Regions from separate parts of the Enterococcus sp. M-BR2 genome, predicted to be linked through region 2. Evidence: predicted binding sites of a transcription regulator. Region 2 holds the regulator's gene; each other region holds the start of a gene.

What was found. Region 2 encodes NrdR, which represses ribonucleotide reductase genes. Its sites were predicted from a motif close to ACACNATATATNGTGT; they were not measured.
Region 1: a site for NrdR is predicted at 1,898-1,913, ahead of nrdD (anaerobic ribonucleoside-triphosphate reductase). Genes of this name have one in related genera too.
Region 3: a site for NrdR is predicted at 2,032-2,047, ahead of pnuC (nicotinamide riboside transporter PnuC). Genes of this name have one in related genera too.
Region 4: a site for NrdR is predicted at 3,327-3,342, ahead of AC1F25_RS11315 (deoxynucleoside kinase). Genes of this name have one in related genera too.

What each region holds. Positions count from the first base shown of each region.
Region 1 is NZ_CM152743.1:1,443,124-1,447,875, forward strand. Features, by position in the region: gene AC1F25_RS07045 (ABC transporter permease) at 1-948, opposite strand, end outside; gene AC1F25_RS07050 (ABC transporter ATP-binding protein) at 938-1,705, opposite strand; gene nrdD (anaerobic ribonucleoside-triphosphate reductase) at 2,025-4,214, shown strand.
Region 2 is NZ_CM152743.1:702,205-706,956, forward strand. Features, by position in the region: gene AC1F25_RS03400 (hypothetical protein) at 2-334, shown strand; gene nrdR (transcriptional regulator NrdR) at 648-1,139, shown strand; gene AC1F25_RS03410 (replication initiation and membrane attachment family protein) at 1,162-2,535, shown strand; gene dnaI (primosomal protein DnaI) at 2,535-3,461, shown strand; gene AC1F25_RS03420 (hypothetical protein) at 3,590-4,030, shown strand; gene AC1F25_RS03425 (tRNA (adenine(22)-N(1))-methyltransferase) at 4,173-4,752, shown strand, end outside.
Region 3 is NZ_CM152743.1:196,546-201,297, reverse strand. Features, by position in the region: gene AC1F25_RS00935 (GNAT family N-acetyltransferase) at 1-438, opposite strand, end outside; gene AC1F25_RS00930 (hypothetical protein) at 493-672, opposite strand; gene AC1F25_RS00925 (hypothetical protein) at 749-1,258, opposite strand; gene gloA2 (SMU1112c/YaeR family gloxylase I-like metalloprotein) at 1,354-1,734, opposite strand; gene pnuC (nicotinamide riboside transporter PnuC) at 2,066-2,815, shown strand; gene AC1F25_RS00910 (hypothetical protein) at 2,857-4,134, opposite strand; gene pcp (pyroglutamyl-peptidase I) at 4,213-4,752, opposite strand, start outside.
Region 4 is NZ_CM152743.1:2,323,293-2,328,044, reverse strand. Features, by position in the region: gene rpmI (50S ribosomal protein L35) at 1-109, opposite strand, end outside; gene infC (translation initiation factor IF-3) at 181-705, opposite strand; ribosomal protein L20 leader region at 749-874, opposite strand; gene AC1F25_RS11325 (pentapeptide repeat-containing protein) at 1,025-1,657, shown strand; gene AC1F25_RS11320 (magnesium transporter CorA family protein) at 1,659-2,564, opposite strand; gene AC1F25_RS11315 (deoxynucleoside kinase) at 2,648-3,307, opposite strand; gene mvk (mevalonate kinase) at 3,623-4,567, shown strand; gene mvaD (diphosphomevalonate decarboxylase) at 4,560-4,752, shown strand, end outside.

The DNA.
Region 1 (4,752 bases), 740 kb from region 2:
AGCCGTACCGCCAATCGTCATTAAAGAAATTCCAAGAATGACTGTAATTAGAGAATTCGTACGCCAGCTTTTGAGCAGGTGCACTTGTGTATTACCTATTATTAAAAAATTGATCCCATAGTAATAGAGCTTCCATTTACTCAATATGATCAAAAAGAGCCGAAATGTATAGCAGAAAAACAAATAAGTACCAATCACACAAATGAAAAAGATCAGAAAAGGCAAAAAGAGAATTAATGTCTCAAGGTCATGATGACTGACCATCCATGAAGTGATTTCTCTAAAATGACTAGCCCCAAAATATCCGCTTGTTAAAAGCAATAACCCAATGACAGCGAGTAATCGATGCCTTGTTCTGAAACGCATCGTTGAACTATCTGCTTGTTCTTTTTCTCCAAAACTTCGAATCATCGGGTAGCGCCAGATTTTCCATATCGAATACACAGATACTGCTAAAAGGATGATGAAAAAAGCAAATAAAGTATCTGCGACTGATGGAATGGAGATAAAAAACGGACTATTAAGATCCATATCCATCATTCGAACCAAAATCATGGAAAAGAGTTTGGAGAAAATAATACCGAGCAATATCCCAAAAATACAGGCAAATAACCCGATTATCATGATTTCCAACACATATATGCCTGAAATTTGTAGTTTGTTCATACCAAAAAGTTGATAGATACCTATTTCTTTTTGTCTTCTATTCAAAAAAAATCGGTTGGCACTGAATACGAAAAAAAGTAAAACGACAGTAATGATCAGTCCGCCAAAACTCAATCCGCCATCTATCGAAGTATCTGGACTTGCTCTTCTAACTAAAGATTGATCATAGGTCATTGCGCTGAATGAATAATAAATCATCACGGATAAAGTCAAACTGAAAAAATAAACAAGATACCCTCGGGACTGCCGAAAAAAACTTTTGACGGCTAGTTTATACAGCATTCATTTTTCCTCCTCCACCAATCGTCGCCTGCATGTCGATTACTTTTTCAAAGAATTCCCTTCTTGTCCCTCTTCTCACAACTTCTGAAAAAATCACGCCGTCTTTAATAAATAAAATTCTGTCACAGTAGCTCGCTGTATATGGGTCATGGGTGACTAACAAAATTGTCGCTTTTTCTTTTTGATTCATAGTCTGTAAATAATTCAACAATTCTGTGGCCGACTTCGAATCTAGAGATCCAGTTGGTTCATCTGCAAAGATTACTTGTGGCTGAACAACAAGGGCTCTAGCGGCTGCAATTCGTTGTCGCTGACCGACAGAAAGCTCATCTGGATATCGTTTTAGCAGTTCTTCTATATTCAACAATTGAGCTACGTGTCTTACTCTCTTTTCCATCTCTTCCTTAGTCATCCGTTCAACTGCTAGGGGTAATAGGATATTGTCTTTGGCATTTAAAGTATCAATCAAATTGAATTCTTGAAAAATGAATCCTAGTTTTTTTCGACGAAAGTCACTCAGCTCACTATTTTTCATTTTTGTTATTTCTTTTCCTTGGATCAAGACACTACCCATCGTAGGCAAATTGATCGTGGATAAAATATTCATCAACGTCGTTTTACCTGCACCACTTGGACCCATGATTCCAACAAATTCGCCTTCTTCGACTGTGAATGAGATATTATCTAAAGCTTTGACGGGAGAAAGTTTGCTACCGTAGCTTTTACTGAGATGTTTCACTTCGATCATCTTTTCCAATTCTTCTTCTCCTCTTTCATTTCTGTTTATTTGCATAGTAGCATATCTACGAACAATTTGCTCTTATGTTTTTGTCACTTTTTCTTAGCCCAAATAAAAAAATTTTATTCAATTATTTTATTCAGCTAAATTAAATATGCAAAAAATAAATCCATCAACTACAAGTTTTCACTTTTTTTCACAATAAAATATACACTACATATAGTATAGAAATCCAATTATACAGCAGATTGAATACTATATATAGCTGATAATTAGTTGCTCCTTCCTAAATTTTGTTTTATGATAGACAAGAACAATTTAGCAGGAGTTGAAGATAATGAAAGTAAATTATGAAGAGAAAACAGTCGTTACTCAGCAACCAGAGGCACACCAGATGAAAGTTATCAAACGAGATGGTCGCCATGTTGATTTCGATGAACAAAAGATCAACGAAGCACTAATCAAAGCTGAAAAGAAAATTCACGGCTCATTATCCCCACTTACTTACGAAAAAATCCAAATGATTGCAGACTTGGTTGTCCAAGAAATCAAAAGCCGGTTTGCTGAAAATGTCAAAATCTATGAGATTCAAAACATCGTGGAACATATCTTATTAGAAAAAAACGAATATGAATTAGCAGAAGAGTATATCAATTACCGTACAAAACGGGATTTTGCTCGTAGTAAAGCGACAGATATCAACTTTTCGATTGAAAAACTAATCAACAAAGACCAGACTGTCGTGAATGAAAATGCAAATAAAGACAGTAATGTTTTCAATACACAGCGTGATCTAACAGCCGGCATCGTCGGAAAATCAATCGGACTGAAAATGTTGCCGCCACATATAGCAAATGCGCATCAAAAAGGTGATATCCATTACCATGATTTGGATTATCATCCTTACACACCGATGACAAATTGCTGCTTGATTGATTTCAAAGGTATGCTGAACAACGGTTTCAAAATTGGAAATGCGGAAGTGGAATCACCTAAATCTATCCAGACAGCGACAGCACAAATCTCACAGATTATTGCTAATGTTGCGTCAAGTCAATATGGTGGCTGTTCTGCCGACCGAACAGATGAATTGCTGGCTCCTTTTGCAGAATTGAACTATAAAAAACATCTAAAAGACGCGGAAGAATGGATCGATTCGCCAGAACGCCAAAAAGAATATGCAAAAGCAAAAACCAAAAAAGATATCTTCGATGCTATGCAAAGTTTGGAATATGAAATCAATACCTTATTTACTTCAAATGGGCAAACCCCTTTCACTTCATTAGGGTTTGGTTTGGGGGAAAACTGGTTTGAAAGAGAAATCCAAAAAGCGATTTTACAGATCCGAATCAATGGATTAGGGAGTGAAAAGCGCACAGCTATCTTCCCTAAACTGATCTTCACTTTGAAAAAAGGTGTAAACTTAAACCCTGAAGATCCTAATTACGACATCAAACAACTAGCATTGGAATGTGCAACGAAACGAATGTATCCTGATATTCTGAATTACGACAAAATCGTCGAATTAACTGGAAGTTTCAAAGTACCTATGGGCTGTCGTTCATTCTTGCAAGGATGGAAAGACGAAAATGGTCAAGAAGTAAATGTTGGACGAATGAATTTAGGTGTGGTTACATTGAATTTACCAAGAATCGCGATCGAATCAAAAGGAGATCAGAACAAATTCTGGCAGCTATTGTCTGACCGTTTGGAAATCATGAAAGATGCGCTTCTCTATCGTGTAGAACGTTGTAAAGAAGCCATTCCAGCAAATGCGCCAATCTTATATATGTATGGTGCTTTCGGAAAACGTCTTTCACGTACCGATTCTGTCAATGAATTATTCAAAAACCGTCGAGCTACTGTATCATTAGGCTACATTGGATTATATGAAGTTGCTTCAGCTTTCTTCGGTGGCGAATGGGAAACAAACCCAGAGGCAAAAGCTTTCACACTTGACATCGTCAAAGAATTAAAAGCCAATGCGGATGCATGGGGTGATGAATACGGTTATCATTTCAGCGTCTATTCAACACCAAGTGAAAGTCTGACTGATCGTTTCTGTCGTTTAGATACAGAAAAATTTGGTATCATCGAAAACATCACAGATAAAGAATATTATACAAACAGTTTCCACTATGATGTGCGTAAAAACCCAACGCCATTTGAAAAATTGGAATTTGAGAAGGATTATCCAAAATATTGTTCAGGTGGATTCATCCACTACTGTGAATACCCTATGCTCCAACAAAACCCGAAAGCCTTAGAAGCTGTATGGGATTTTGCATATGATAAAATCGGGTATCTTGGTACGAATACGCCAATTGACCATTGCTACCAATGTGGTTTTGAAGGTGATTTCAAACCAACAGAACGAGGATTCGAATGTCCAGAATGTGGAAATCATGACCCAAAAACATGTGATGTAGTCAAACGTACTTGTGGCTATTTAGGAAATCCACAAGCTCGTCCGATGGTACATGGTCGCCACAAAGAAATTTCCTCACGTGTGAAACACATGAAATGAGGTTGTGAAAAAGCTGTCCTGCATCAAGTAATAAGAACAGCTAAACAAAAATAGCTCCTCATATTTTTCGTTTAGTTGGGCTTATTACCACAGATGCAAGCTTTTGAAGACCGTTTATCAGAGGTTGTGAAAAAGCCGCTTAGTTTCGAGTATTAAGAAAAATTTTGTGAAAATGGCTTTCCACATTTTTGCATAAATTGAACTTAATACCGAGAAACTGGCTTTTGAACACCGTTTATTGAGAGGTTGTGAAAAGCCGCTTAGTTTTGAGTATTAAGAAAAATTTTGTGAAAATGGCTTTCCACATTTTTGCATAAATTGAACTTAATACCGAGAAACTGGCTTTTGAACACCGTTTATTCAGAATAAGAGGCTGTGACAAGTCTTTTTTCACCACCCTCTTTCGATGGCTTTGTATCTTTGAACGCCCTCTATCAAAATAAGAACAAGCTTTCTTGAACAATGGATTTAGGTCAGTTTGTTCTTATTTATATGGTCGAGTGGATTTTATCTTCAATAGCTATATCTTTGAACCTTA
Region 2 (4,752 bases):
GATGGGATCATTTAAAAACCAAAAGGATAAAGTCGTAGGTAACGCAAAAGAAAAAATCGGCGAAATACTCAATAAAGAAAATCTAATCGATGAAGGTCGTACGCAATCAGAAACAGCAGAAGAGAAAGAAAAGCAGTACCAAGCAAGAATCGATGAAATAGAAGACCAGCAGGCAGAAAAAGAAGCGAAACAGCAAGATTTGACTCAAGAACGAAAAAATCCGGTACCTGATCGTAGTAAGACACCGCTCCCAGAAAGTGAACACATTCCTGATGAACAAAAAATCGAGGAACAACGAATGAAACACTATACAGGAATCGAAGAGAAGTTATAAAAAAATAAGAAATAGAGATGTGACTTGAAGCAGATGATAAGATGTTCATCTGCTTCAAGTTTTTTATGCTAGCCGACTAAATCAGCTTTTGGGCGAGTCATTTCTCAGCAATCAAGGTCATCAGTACTGGAAAATTGAAATTGAATTAGGACAGGGGACATAATTACGCATGAAAATAGAAAAAATTGTTCTTATATCCGTGTTTTTTTGGGTAGGACAGTCGCGTTTGTGATTTGTTTCGTGTTATAATACAACTAGTTGTAAAGAAAGACACATCCTTTATATAAAAATGCGATGCAAGAGGTGAGACAAAATGAGATGTCCTAGATGTCAACATAATAATTCACGAGTAATCGACAGCCGTCAAGCAGATGATGGACGTGCGATCCGTCGCCGTCGCGAATGTGAGAATTGTTCGTTCCGCTTCACTACTTTTGAACGAATTGAAGCTGCTCCGTTATTAGTCATCAAGAAAAACGGGGAACGCGAAGAATTCAATCGCGATAAAATTTTAAGAGGACTCATCCGCTCAGCAGAAAAAAGACCTGTAGCTATGGAGCAAATGGAACAAATCGTCAACCATGTCGAAAACCGCGTACGCAGTCTTGGGGAAAACGAAGTATCAACGAATCTGATTGGTGAATATGTGATGGAGGATTTAGTCGATTTAGATGAAATCGCGTATATCCGTTTTGCCAGTGTTTATCGCCAGTTCAAAGATATGTCTGTTTTCTTAAAAGAGCTGCAAGATATCGTGGATAAAGCAAAAGAAAATAATAAAGAGAATAATAAAGAAAACAATTAAGAAACAAAAAGGAGGCATTTCCTTGGAAAATGCTTGGAAAGAGCTTCAACCAAAAAATATTTACCAAGGAAGAAAAGAAGCTCCGCTGAGGGAAGACAGCAAGAACGCGTTGCTGTATCTTTATCAGCCACTGATCGGCGGAGAAGCCTTGAGTATCTATTTCACTCTGTTATCAGAGATCTCGCAAGAATCTGGTGAAGGTCCTGAAGGGATGCATGCAGATTTACTCAGTAGTCTAGGCTGCGGGATCCCTCAATTTTATGATGCAAGAAAAAAGCTGGAAGGAATCGGCTTACTGGATGTTTATTTTAAAGAAGATAGCGATCTGGGGCCTCGTTTTATTTATGAGTTGTTAGAGCCACTCATTCCTAAAGCATTTTTCAAAGATTCTGTTCTGGCATTTCTTCTTTTGGAAAAAGTTGGTGAACGACGATTCCAGAAGCTTATTCAGTTGTTTGAACCTAAAAGGCATACAACAGAGGGATATCAAAAAATCACAAAAAAATTTTTAGATGTTTATCGCTTCAATGAAGCAGTATACGCTGCTAATCAAGAAAACATCGAATCACTGAATAAATCTTTTGAAGAATCTGAGCCAGTAGCATTACTTGAAACAGATTCGACATTCGATTGGCAATTTTTGAATGATTGGCTGGCAAAAAAACATATGACTGTTCTTGATGATTCAATCATCAAACAAGTCGACATGTATCATCAGCTTTATGGATTCGATGAACTAACTCTTGGTGAACTCATCAGTCAATCTTATGATTTTAGTGAACAAAAAGTATCCATGAAGGAGCTGCAAAAAGCTGTTTTGGCAATGCAGAGACGACCAGTGAAGCAAATAAAGGAAACAGTAGCTGTTGCTGAAAACAGCAATGAATCTCCGACGAACGAACATTTGACAAATGCAGCGCTTCAGTTGATAAAAGAAGCACAGAGCATTCCGCCGATGAAATATCTGGAAGCAATCAAGTCAGAAAAAGGCGGATATGTTTCTAAACAAGAAACTTGGTTACTGCAAGACCTTGTTTCTCAATCAGGTCTTTCCAGCAGTGTGATCAATGTTTTGCTGAATTATGTATTGGTGATCAAAAATAATGCTAGCTTAAATGCTAGTTATGTGAATACAGTGGCAAATGAATGGGCACAAAAGAAAATCGCCACAGCAGAAGAAGCGATTCAGCATATTCGGCAAATAAGCAATCAAGCAAAACAATCAAAACAAAAAAAGCAAACAAATTATCCAAACGGCAAGCGAAATGTTCGGCGGGAAAAGCTTCCTGATTGGGTCAACCAGCCAAAAGATGAAAAACAGATCAGTAGTGAGAAAAAAGCAGAGATTGACCGCCGTTTTAAAGAATACCTGGCGAAAAAGGAGGGTGACATCTAATGGAAGACGTAGGCAAAGAATTGAAGAGGATTATCAGCAAACGTAATTATCAAGAAAAATATGCTGAAATGATTGCTGACGTCCTAAATGATACGGATGTTCAAGCTTTTCTAAGTGCACACCAAGAAGAACTGACACAAGCGGATATTGAAAAAAGCTACGCCAAATTGTATGAGTTCGTGCAAGAAAAGCGTAAATATCAAAAAAACGATCCAACGATGATCGCTCCAGGATACGAGCCGAAGTTGACGTTGAATTTTCATTATGTGGATGTCACTTATGTACCAACAGAAGCATTGTTAGCTCGGCAAAGACAAGAAGAAATTAGAAGCCGAGTAAAAGCAATGGATATGCCAAAAGATATTCAATCAGCATCTTTTGAAAACTTTGAGCGTACAGATGGACGAGGATATGCAAGCTTGGAAGCCCTAGATTTCGTAGAGAAATATACTGCAGATCCAAAAGGGTATCATAAAGGTCTTTATTTGGTGGGGAGTTTTGGTATTGGAAAAACATACTTATTAGGAGCAACAGCGAGAGAACTAGCGATTGCTGGATTCACCACGACATTAGTCCACTTTCCGACGTTTGCCGTTGAGATGAAACAGGCAATCGGAAAAGATCAAGTGGCAGAAAAGCTAGATGCAGTGAAGCGTTCCCCCATTTTAATGATTGACGATATTGGTGCAGACGCGATGAGCAGTTGGATACGGGATGAAGTATTTGGCGTCATCCTTCAATATCGGATGCAGGAACAGCTACCGACCTTCTTCTCATCAAATTTCACAATGGATGAATTGGAACAGCATTTGTCCGTCACTCAACGTGGAGATGAAGAGCCGCTGAAAGCAAAACGCATAATGGAACGCATACGTTATTTGACAAAAGAAATCGAAATGACTGGTCGCAACCGCCGCAATGGTTGAACAGTTGATAAGTCCAACTGATATTTGACCAAGGAGTAAAAGCAGGTCAGCGAATCTTTACATGGACAGAAATGACCGGAGACAATCACCGCAACAAGTAATGCAAAAACTTAAACGGAGGATTTTTTATGAGGGCTATTTTTTCTAGTATATATGTAGTTGGTCTATTTTTTATTTTAGCAGGATGCGGTAGTGCAGACAGCAACACAGGTTCTCTTGATTCGATTGATGCGGGTCAAACAATAAAAACAAGCAGTACGAAAACGGAGGGACAAAGCATATTTGTAGGAACGATTGAAAGCATCACTCAAGTAGAAGCGGAAGAAGAAACGATTCAACTGAAACTCGTCGATGTCATGGCCAAAGAAGATCCAGCGAATATGGGGACATCATTCAGCAATGACGGAGTGATTTTGAATGCTACTGCTGAAAAAATAAGCGTGGACATAGATGAACTGAAAATCGGTGACAAAGTCCAATTTACATTAGTTGAGATGCCGATCATGACGATGTCTATCCCACCACAAGTGCCTGGAGATTCGATCATTGATATTTCATTGAACAAATAATTAACAACATTTTTCAAAAATAAGAAAATGTTGTTTTATAGAACAAAAAGGTATAATTTTTAAGGAGATCTGGGAATTTTTTTATTCCTAGTCTCCTTATTTTATATGGAAAATGCTATAATTACCTAGAAGGAGTGAAGCTATGAACCATTTAGATTTATCTCAGCGCTTAGCGGCAGTTGGTGAATTTGTTCCTGAATCTGCTCGTTTAGCAGACATTGGATCAGATCACGCATACTTACCTGTTGCATTGATGCTAAAAGGAAAAATCAAATATGCAGTTGCAGGTGAAGTCGTTCAAGGTCCTTATGAATCAGCACGTAAGCAAGTCCAAAAAGATGGATTGGAAGACCGTATCACTGTACGTCTTGCAAATGGTCTAGATGCGATCCAACCGCAAGATGCTATAACGGCTGTCACGATCGCGGGTATGGGAGGTTCGCTGATCCGAGAGATCCTAGAAGCTGGCAAGTTGCATCAACGCCTAAGTGGACAAGAACGTTTGATCCTTCAGCCAAATATCGGAGAGCGTACGTTACGATCATGGCTGCAAGAAAATCAATACAAAATCCAATCAGAAAAAATACTTGAAGAAAACAAAAAAATATATGAAATTATTGTAGCCGAAAAAGAACAAAAACCAGTTACTTACAACGAAATGGAGCTGATGTTCGGACCATTTCTGCTCGAAGAGAAAAGTGAGATCTTCAAATCAAAATGGA
Region 3 (4,752 bases), 510 kb from region 2:
GACGGAGCGATTCGCTTTCTTCGCCAATTTAGGTAATGCTTCTAATAATCGTGAACCGATGCCTTGCCCTCTAAAATCTTCTGATACACTGATAGAATCCAAATACCATTCATTGGGAAACGTTTCTTTATCAATGAACAAACGTGTAGACGCATCTAACTGATATTTTTCTAAGATAGGTACCAGCGGCTGATCGATGATGGCTTCTTCTTCATCTGTATAACCGTAAGCAACTCCTGCAACTTTACCGTCTATTTCTTCTACGATACCTCGTGAATAACTGTAGCGATAATTTGGATCAGTGATGGCTTCTTCTAGAATCTCTAAAGTCTTTTGTTCCCCTGTCTGCTTCAAAAATGGCAATTCCATGTCTTTTAGAATTACTAAGATCAATGGAGCGATTTCTGGAGCATCTTCTTTTCTCGCAAAACGAATCATAGTTTCCTCTCCTTTTCTCCATTCTAACATGCAGAAAAAGAAATCGCAAAATCGTTATTTTAAAAAATCTTCTATCTTTTCAGTAATGAAATAACCATGAGTAACGATTCTTGCCGCTTCAGTTCGGCAATAAGGGCAGACGATTGGCATTTCTTTATCATTATGTTCGACTACATTATTGACTTCTTCGTATGCAAATTTTTTTCCGCAATTAGGGCACTTCATTTTTTCCATGTTATCTCAACTTCCTTTCATCTTTACCCTCTTAGCTTACTCTTATATTGAAAAAAAGAGAAGCGATAGCCTTTTTCTATGCAGATATCCATACCTGTTGAGTCTGTTTTCCATCAATTAATTGGACTTGATAATACGGTCGTTCATCTTTAACTACAATCGCCCACTCTTTCACTTTTGCTTTTTTCCCGTAGTAGCTGACTGCTTCCTTCATCGCTGCTTGCGGTTGCTTGAACTCTTCCGTTTTTTCTATGTCAAATAGAGGTTCTGCTGTTTTTTCTGTATGATTCCTTACAGTTGCTTTCCCAGTGGACGGGTTGACTGCTATGACTTGTCCTTCACAAAAAAACTGGTATTCATATGTTGCATTCGTAGGATTATCCAATTCTTTTTCCACTGCAAAATGGATAGAAGATATATTATGTTTTTTTGTTTCTTTTTTAGCGATTGCTGCTGCTTCGTTCAATGAGATCCGATATTCTTGATCACTAATATCATCCAAGTGAAAAGCGGCGCTGAGCAATCCTGTCATACCGGTAATCAATATTACGATGAGGGCAGCAGCACCAAACATCATTTTTTTCATTCTTCATTCTCCTGTTTCTTTTTTTAAAAGAATATCAAGAAATGAACGAACGAAAAATCGAATGAAACGAAAAAAAAGTGACAATTTTGTTATCTTTATTCGTGTAGTTCTAACGGCAACCCGTCTGGATCAAAGAAAAACGTCATTTTTTTACCTGTAAACGTATCTTCTCTTACCGGTTCAGATTCGATCCCTAGGGAATACAATTCTGCAATTGTTTCTTCGATATCGTCTACTTTGAAAGCAAGATGACGCAAGCCACAAGCTTCTGGATAGTTTGGTCGTTGTGGTGCATTGGCAATTCCAAAAATCTCCAATTCGGCACTTCCTAGTTTCAGATCTAATTTATAGTCATCTCGTTCTTTGCGGTAGTTTTCTCTGATTACTTCAAATCCTAATTTATTAACATAAAAATCACGTGATTTCTGATAATCTGAAACAATGATGGCTACATGATGGATCGTTGTAAGGTTCATATAAGCACTCCTATTCTTCGTTTAAATTCGTATCTACCTTTTTCTCCAGCTCTATTGTAAATGTGTCAGCTTGAAAAAAATAGCTGTTTTTTCTTTTTATAAGAAAAAAGGCAAAAAAAAAACAGAAAGTAGGTCCTCCAAGACACTCTTCCTGTTCCCAATATAATAAATGAAAGTAAGAAATTATATTTTCAAGAAAACAAACAGAAAATTATCATAACACAAATTATTTATAATTGAAAGACTAGTTTTTTTTCAAGAAAAGCATACAATAGATTGTGTTAGTAAATACAGAACACACTACATTTAGTGTCTTAAGGAGTCCTCATACATGAAGTCATATTTTCAGTTTTTAGCTCATCAGCTAAAAGGCTGGCCGCAACAAAATTATTATCTTTTCTTTTTCAGTCTTGGCTGTCAGGTCATGACTCTTGTCAATAGTCCCATCACTTGGCTGTCCGTTATCACATTTATCGGTACCACGCTTGGTGTATTGTGTATTTTATCCATCAATGCGGCAAAATCAGTCAACGGTATTTTAGGTATTTTGTCTGCGATTTGTTTTATTATCGTTGGATTTTCAGCAAAGAACTATTTAAGTATCGGTGAACAGATTGCTTATATGATCACATTGGATATCCCCGTATTGTTAAGTAAAGAATGGAATCATAATATGGCTTCAAAAATCCGAAAATTCACTGGAAAAAGCTGGTTTATCGCAATCGTCAGTACTTTCCTTGTCTATCTTGTTTCAGGATTCCTGATTGGTCGTTATACAGATGATCCTCGCCCATGGATAGATGCCATTGCTTTTTCCATTAGCTTGACTGCTGGTATCATCAGTTTCTTGCGTTACAATAACCAATATTACTGGTGGTTAGCTTCAGGGCTTGCACAAATGGTCCTTTGGTATATTTCATTTACGCATGGATCTGCAAGTTTGGCGATGTTCGTGAACAGCTCTGTTTACTTGCTGAATGATGTCCTTGCATTTACCGTTTCTCCTTGGTATAACCAAAAAGAACGTGAACGTATGCAAAAAATGGAAGAAGAATACTACAACGCACAACAACACGCATAAAAATAGGCTTTCTCTCTAAAAATAGAGAGAAAGCCTATTTTTTATAGTAATTCCTTCAGATACTTTCTTGCCTCATCATTGAAACGCAGTGATTCTTCTAACTTCTGATAATATTCTAAGGCTTGTTTTTGCGCTTCAGTAAAACGATAATGTTTCCCTTTCCATTTGTCGATCGTCTCTTGTACATTCCCAGATTGGATATCCTTCACTACTAGCTGCCATTTTTCTTTTGAGACTGCGCGCTCTTTCTTATCAGCAGATTGTACGGCTTCTCGTTCTTTACGCAATACTTTTAAAAAACCATTTCTGACTATCCGAGGAATGCTGTCGAAGAATCCTTCCGTAAAACCATAGCGACAATATTGCTTCCAAATAAATAGATAGATTTTTGGTTGGATGAACCGTTGTTTTTTCGCAAAATATTCTATCTGAGCAATGACTTCTGGTGTTCGCTGACGTTTTGTCTTTCTCAATGCGGAAATAAACGTTTCAAAATAAGCATTAGGATGTGCTGGCACTTCTTCATAAACGATGGATTGCCAATCTTTACGTAAAAATGTGCGATAGTTGTTCAAGAATTCTTCTACATCCTTTACTAATTCTTCTGCAAAGTCGTCAAACAGTTCTTTCTTTATCTGTCGCTTTTTTGGCTGCCCATTGATGTGTTCACTGATTTTCTTGATTTCATTTTCCAATGCTTGATAATCCGCTATGTAAATCGGCATTTCTGCTTGGCGAAATTCTGCGAGACGCTGTGCTAATTTTATATCCGGTAAATACGGCTGTTTCATCCGTCGATTTTGGTACAGGACAAAACAGTATTTTTGCCATAGTTCTTCAGGAAAATCGATATTCTTTTGCTTAAGCCATAATAATTCATCTAAGGCCAGATCGACTTTTGTCATTCCCTGATGGATCGAAGCTGCTACTGTCGGAGAAACATGCAGGTGATCGGCAAAGTGGTTGATACCTAGCTTTAGGGTCTTTCCGGTTTTTGGCGATTTGACGATATATTGCACTTTTAATTCTCTCCCACATTCGCAATACAATTTTTGCTGGCTTCGTTTTGTTCGAAAAAACGGATTGATCTTGAAGTCAGAAAACACCCAATCTGTTGCGGCCAAATAATGTTCTTCCATAAAACGAGAGCTGATTAGATATCGGCGGTGCTTATCGACTAGTTCCCGCTGTTTTTTTGTTAATTTTGCATAGATCTCCCAACGTTGACTGCTTGTGTATTGTTTAGAGATCTTAATAGGATAGCTTTTGTTGATTTCTTTTGGAAACCATTCTTCAAAGACGGATTGCCATTCTTCCACGGCTATTTCTTTCCTTTCTAATTACAAAAAGCTGGCTACTAACATAACGTTAGCAACCAGCCAGTGTTTCTTGCTAAATTAGTGAGTTGTTCCGGCATTCCCGGAAATATCTTCTTTATTTTCTACTGCTGCTTCAACTGCATAAGTCAAAGAAGAAGCAATGTCTTCCAGAGACATAGAAGGTGTTCCCACTGGACGATCGATCACTTGATCTGGTGAGAATGGTACGTGGATGAACCCACCGCGAATTGCAGGGAATTGCGTTTCGATCAAATGAAGCAAACGATACATGATATCGTTGCAGACAAATGTTCCTGCTGTATAAGAGATGTACGCTGGTAGACCATGATCTTGTACATTTTTTGTCATTGCTTTGATTGGCAATGAAGTAAAGTAAGCGGCTGGACCGTTTTCTTCTAAAGCCGTATCAAATGGCTGATTTCCTTCATTATCAGGAATTCTTGCTTCTGCTAGATTGATTGCGACACGTTCGAACGAGACTGCTGACCGTCCGCCTGCTTGTCCGACACAGATCACGACATCTGGTTGGTGCTGTTGGATGGCTTCTTTGACTACTTGACTGCTTTTTTCGAATACGGTCGGTACTTCCACTTTGAT
Region 4 (4,752 bases), 920 kb from region 2:
TTTTGCCGTGGAAACGGTGACTTGTAAACGCGCGGAAGCGTTTCAATCCGCCTTTACCAGTACGTTTGAAACGTTTTGCTGATCCGCGGTGTGTTTTTTGTTTTGGCATGACTATATTTCCTCCTCAAAATCTTTCGTTATCCGACTATCGGCTGTCCAACAGCCAGTTAGTCATTCAAATTACTTACTGTCGTTTTTCGGTGCCAGCGTCAAGAACATGCTGCGTCCGTCCATTTTCGCTTTTTGTTCCACTGTTGCAATATCAGCAGTTTCTTCAGCTAAGCGATTCAAGACTTTTTGACCAATTTCTTTATGGGTAATGGCACGGCCTTTGAAACGGATAGAAGCTTTCACTTTATCGCCCTTTTCCAAGAACTTACGTGCATTACGAAGTTTTGTATTGAAGTCATTCAAGTCGATCGTAGGACTTAAGCGAACTTCTTTTACATTGATCACTTTTTGTTTTTTACGCGCTTCGCGGTCTTTCTTTTGTTGTTCGAAACGGTATTTACCGTAGTCCATGATTCGCGCAACTGGTGGTTTCGCACCAGGGGCAACTAACACAAGATCCAAGTTTGCTTGTTCTGCAATATTCAATGCTTCTGCTTTTGTCTTAACTCCTAATTGCTCACCATCTGAACCGATCAATCGTAACTCTCGTGCACGAATGCCGTCGTTAACCATCATATCCTTTGCTATGGTCATTCACCTCCAAATATTATGAGAGAAAGAAAAGCTTACCGAATAAACGGCAATAAAAAAACGAGTTCTCTTACAGAACCCGCGCGTACTTCACCTAATAGAACCAGTGAAAACTATCTAGCCCAGTGACATTATCAACTAAGGCGAGAAGCGGGTGCTTCTGCTTTTATTTCTCAACCATCATAGTATAGCAAAAACCAATCCTTCTGTCAATGTTTTTCATACAGTTTTTCTTCCTTTTCTGAAAATGATTGGTCTAGCAGACTTTCTAGCAGTGACTCCCACTTCTTTGCTATACTAAAGAAAAACGAGGTGAACCCACATGAAAAAAATCGAACCTATCCCACCTTCTCTTCCTCCTCTGACAAAAGGAGATTTTTATTTAGAAGATGAAGAAATCCTCTCTGGTCTTCTGATCAATGGAGGTGATCAAAGCTATCTTGATGCTAAAAATATGGTATTAAGAGAGAGTCATGTCCAAAAACTGACCATGCAAAAAACAGTTTTACGTCATTTTGAATGCAGTAATGTCATTTTTGAAAAGTGTGATTTTTCCAATCTGGAGTGGATTGGTGGCAGTTTCCACCAAGTCGTGTTTCATCAATGTAAATTAACAGGTACGAATTTTGCCGAAAGTTATCTTAGAGACTGCACTTTCACTGACTGCATTGCTTCGATGTCTTCCTTTAGCAGCACAAACTTGAAAGCCGTATCCTTCGATCATTGCCAGTTAGAAGACAGCGAATTTTATGAGGTCACTTGGAAAAATCTTTTTTTGTCTGACAATCAGTTAACTGGTTCGAATTGGTTCCGAACTTCTCTGAAGGGATTAGACTTTACGACTAATTTCTTCACTACCATTGCTTTATCTCAAGATTATTTGGCAGGACTGATTGTCAACCAGGAGCAAGCACTTGTGATTGCTCAAGCCCTTGGTTTGCAGGTCAAAGACTAGATCAACGAATCCGCCTCCATAGTGCAATGAGCATCCAAACAGATAAAACCAGACTGATGATCAAGGCGATTCCCCATCCGAAAACGGAATGGGTAAATGGTAGCTTAAGATTCATGCCGAAAAATCCTGTCACAATAGTCGGTACAGTCAAGATCAGCGACCAGACAGTCAAAAACTTCATCGTGTCATTCAAATTATTATTCAGCAAATTATTATAAGTGCCAGAAAGCTGATCTAAAATCTGCGAAGCTAAGTTCGTCATTTCAACTGCTTGTCGTGCTTCGATCAGTGCATCGTCCAACTCTTCCTTTTCCTTTTCTGACAACTTGCGATAAATGGCCAATGCCTTGATTTGTTCCAAAAGTACTACATTTTGTTTTGTTCCTGTAACTAAGTAAACCAAACCAATCTCTAAATCTGAAAGTTGCAGTAGATTCTTGTTTGTTGTTTTTTCCCTTAACTTTAGGTTGAGCCGTTGACGTTCGCTATTTACTTCCTCGATTAAAGGAAAAAAGGAATCAGAAATTAAAAATAATGTACGAAACAATAAACTGTATACACTCATGTCTGGCATTCGCTCCAAAAGTGATCGAATCAGTCGAATCACATACTCGGTATTCGGCGTGGTAAATGTAAACAAACCATCTTCTTTTAAAATAAAAGCGATAGGGCTAGTTTCGTAATGATTATCGACTTTTTGTTGGTGTGGGACATTTGATACAAGTAGTAACGCTTCATCAAAAGAGTCATATTCTACGCGCGCCCGCTCATTTTTATCTAGAGAATAAGTCAGCATCTCATCGCTGATGCCATATTCTTCTTTTAAATTTTTAACAGCTAGCACATCATCTTGCTGTATATTGATCCAAAAATTACGTTCTTGATTAAAATAGTGTTTTTCCCGCATACTCCATCCTCCTGATATTTGTTTCTAGTATAAGGAAAAAGCTACTCAAATAAAGGAGCATCCTTTTTTTGAGTAGCTTTATATCAAATGGCTAATTCAGTTTGGCGGATTTCTGCTAATTTTTCTTCGATCATTTTCAAGACTTCTTCTTTTGCTTGAGAATCTTCCACAAAATTATAGCGATCTCCATCGATTTGGATTTTTGGACTTTCTTTGTATTCTTCATACCATTGATCATACCGTCTGTTCAATTCTTTGTAATAATCGTACAGACTTGGGTCAAAGGACAATTGTTCATATGAACGACCACGTTTCTCGATCCGTTCTAGCATCGTATCAAATGATACACGAATATGAACTAATAAATCCGGGTGTTTTTTATGGGCAGCATAGGGCAGCTCTTCCATCATGTTTTCCAGAAGTTCATCATACACACGAACTTCCGTTTCCGTCGCTCTTCCTAGATCTGCATTTAGATGGAAAAGCAGCGAATCTTCATAAATCGAACGGTCCAATACATTATTGTCATCTTTCATTGCTTGTTTGATGCTTGCAAAACGTTTATTCAAAAAATAAATTTGCAGCAAAAAAGCATACTGTTCAGGGTTTGCATAAAATAAGGGCAAGACTTCATTATCATCAATTGATTCATAAAATGCCTGACTATCAAAGTGTTCAGCCATCATTTCTGTCAAACTTGATTTTCCGGCACCAATTGTACCTGCTAAAACGATCACGCTCATTTACCTCCAGCTCACTTCATCACTAAATATTGTGTTTAACTCCAACCTTTTTAAATATACCCCCAATATCTAGTAGTGTCAATCGTATTTTTTTCTAGTCAAAAAAGTAAAAAGGTCAAAAAATTCTTAAGAAAAAAGGGTTTTTCCTTTAGAAAACGTATTCTTAGTTTTACTTCTGGGATGATTTTAGTAAAATAAAGAAGGAATGTTTTTTGAGACCCTTAGCGGACAAAAAATTTCGTGAAGCAGCGCAACTCGTTTTGGGCGCTTTATTTTTTGCTTAAAAATCACTTTTACGTGAGAAGGAGTTAGATTATGGCAAACTATGGCCAAGGAGAATCAAGCGGAAAGATTATCTTGATGGGCGAGCACGCGGTTGTTTATGGAGAACCGGCGATTGCCTTTCCTTTTTATGCAACAAAAGTCACCGCATTCCTTGAAGAGCTGGATGCAATGGACGATCAATTGGTTTCTTCCTACTATTCAGGAAATTTAGCCGAAGCTCCTCATACATTAAAAAATATCAAAAAATTATTCATCCATTTAAAAAAAGAGCATGATATCCATAAAAACTTGCAACTAACCATCGAAAGCACGATTCCTGCTGAACGTGGAATGGGATCAAGTGCTGCGGTCGCCACAGCAGTCACTCGTGCTTTTTATGATTACTTAGCACTCCCTTTGTCTCGTGAAATACTATTAGAGAATGTACAACTTTCGGAAAAAATCGCACATGGTAATCCTAGTGGGATCGATGCAGCCGCTACTAGCAGCTTGCAGCCAATTTATTTTACAAAAGGGCATCCTTTTGATTATTTTTCTTTGAATATTGATGCTTTTTTGATTGTCGCTGATACAGGAATCAAAGGACAAACAAGAGAAGCCGTCAAAGATGTCGCTCACCTGTTTGAAAGACAACCACATGAAACTGGACAAATGATTCAAAAATTAGGATACTTGACAAAGCAAGCGAAACAAGCAATCATTGAAAATTCACCAGGAATGTTAGCTCAAACAATGGATGAATCACAATCACTTCTGGAAAAACTGACGATCAGCAACGATTTCCTTGATTTACTGATCCAAACAGCTAAAGATACCGGTGCATTAGGGGCTAAATTAACTGGCGGCGGACGCGGTGGCTGCATGATTGCATTAGCACAAACAAAAACAAAAGCCCAAGAAATCAGTCAAGCACTTGAAGATGTGGGTGCGGCTGAAACTTGGATACAAGGATTAGGAGTACATACCTATGTTTAAAGGCAAAGCACGCGCATATACCAACATTGCCCTAATCAAATATTGGGGTAAGAAAAATGAAGCACTCATCCTTCCGATGAACAACAGTCTTTCGTTGACATTGGATGCATTTTATACCGAAACAGAAGTTATCTTTTCTGATAGCTATATAGCAGATGAATTCTATCTAGATGACACCTTGCAAG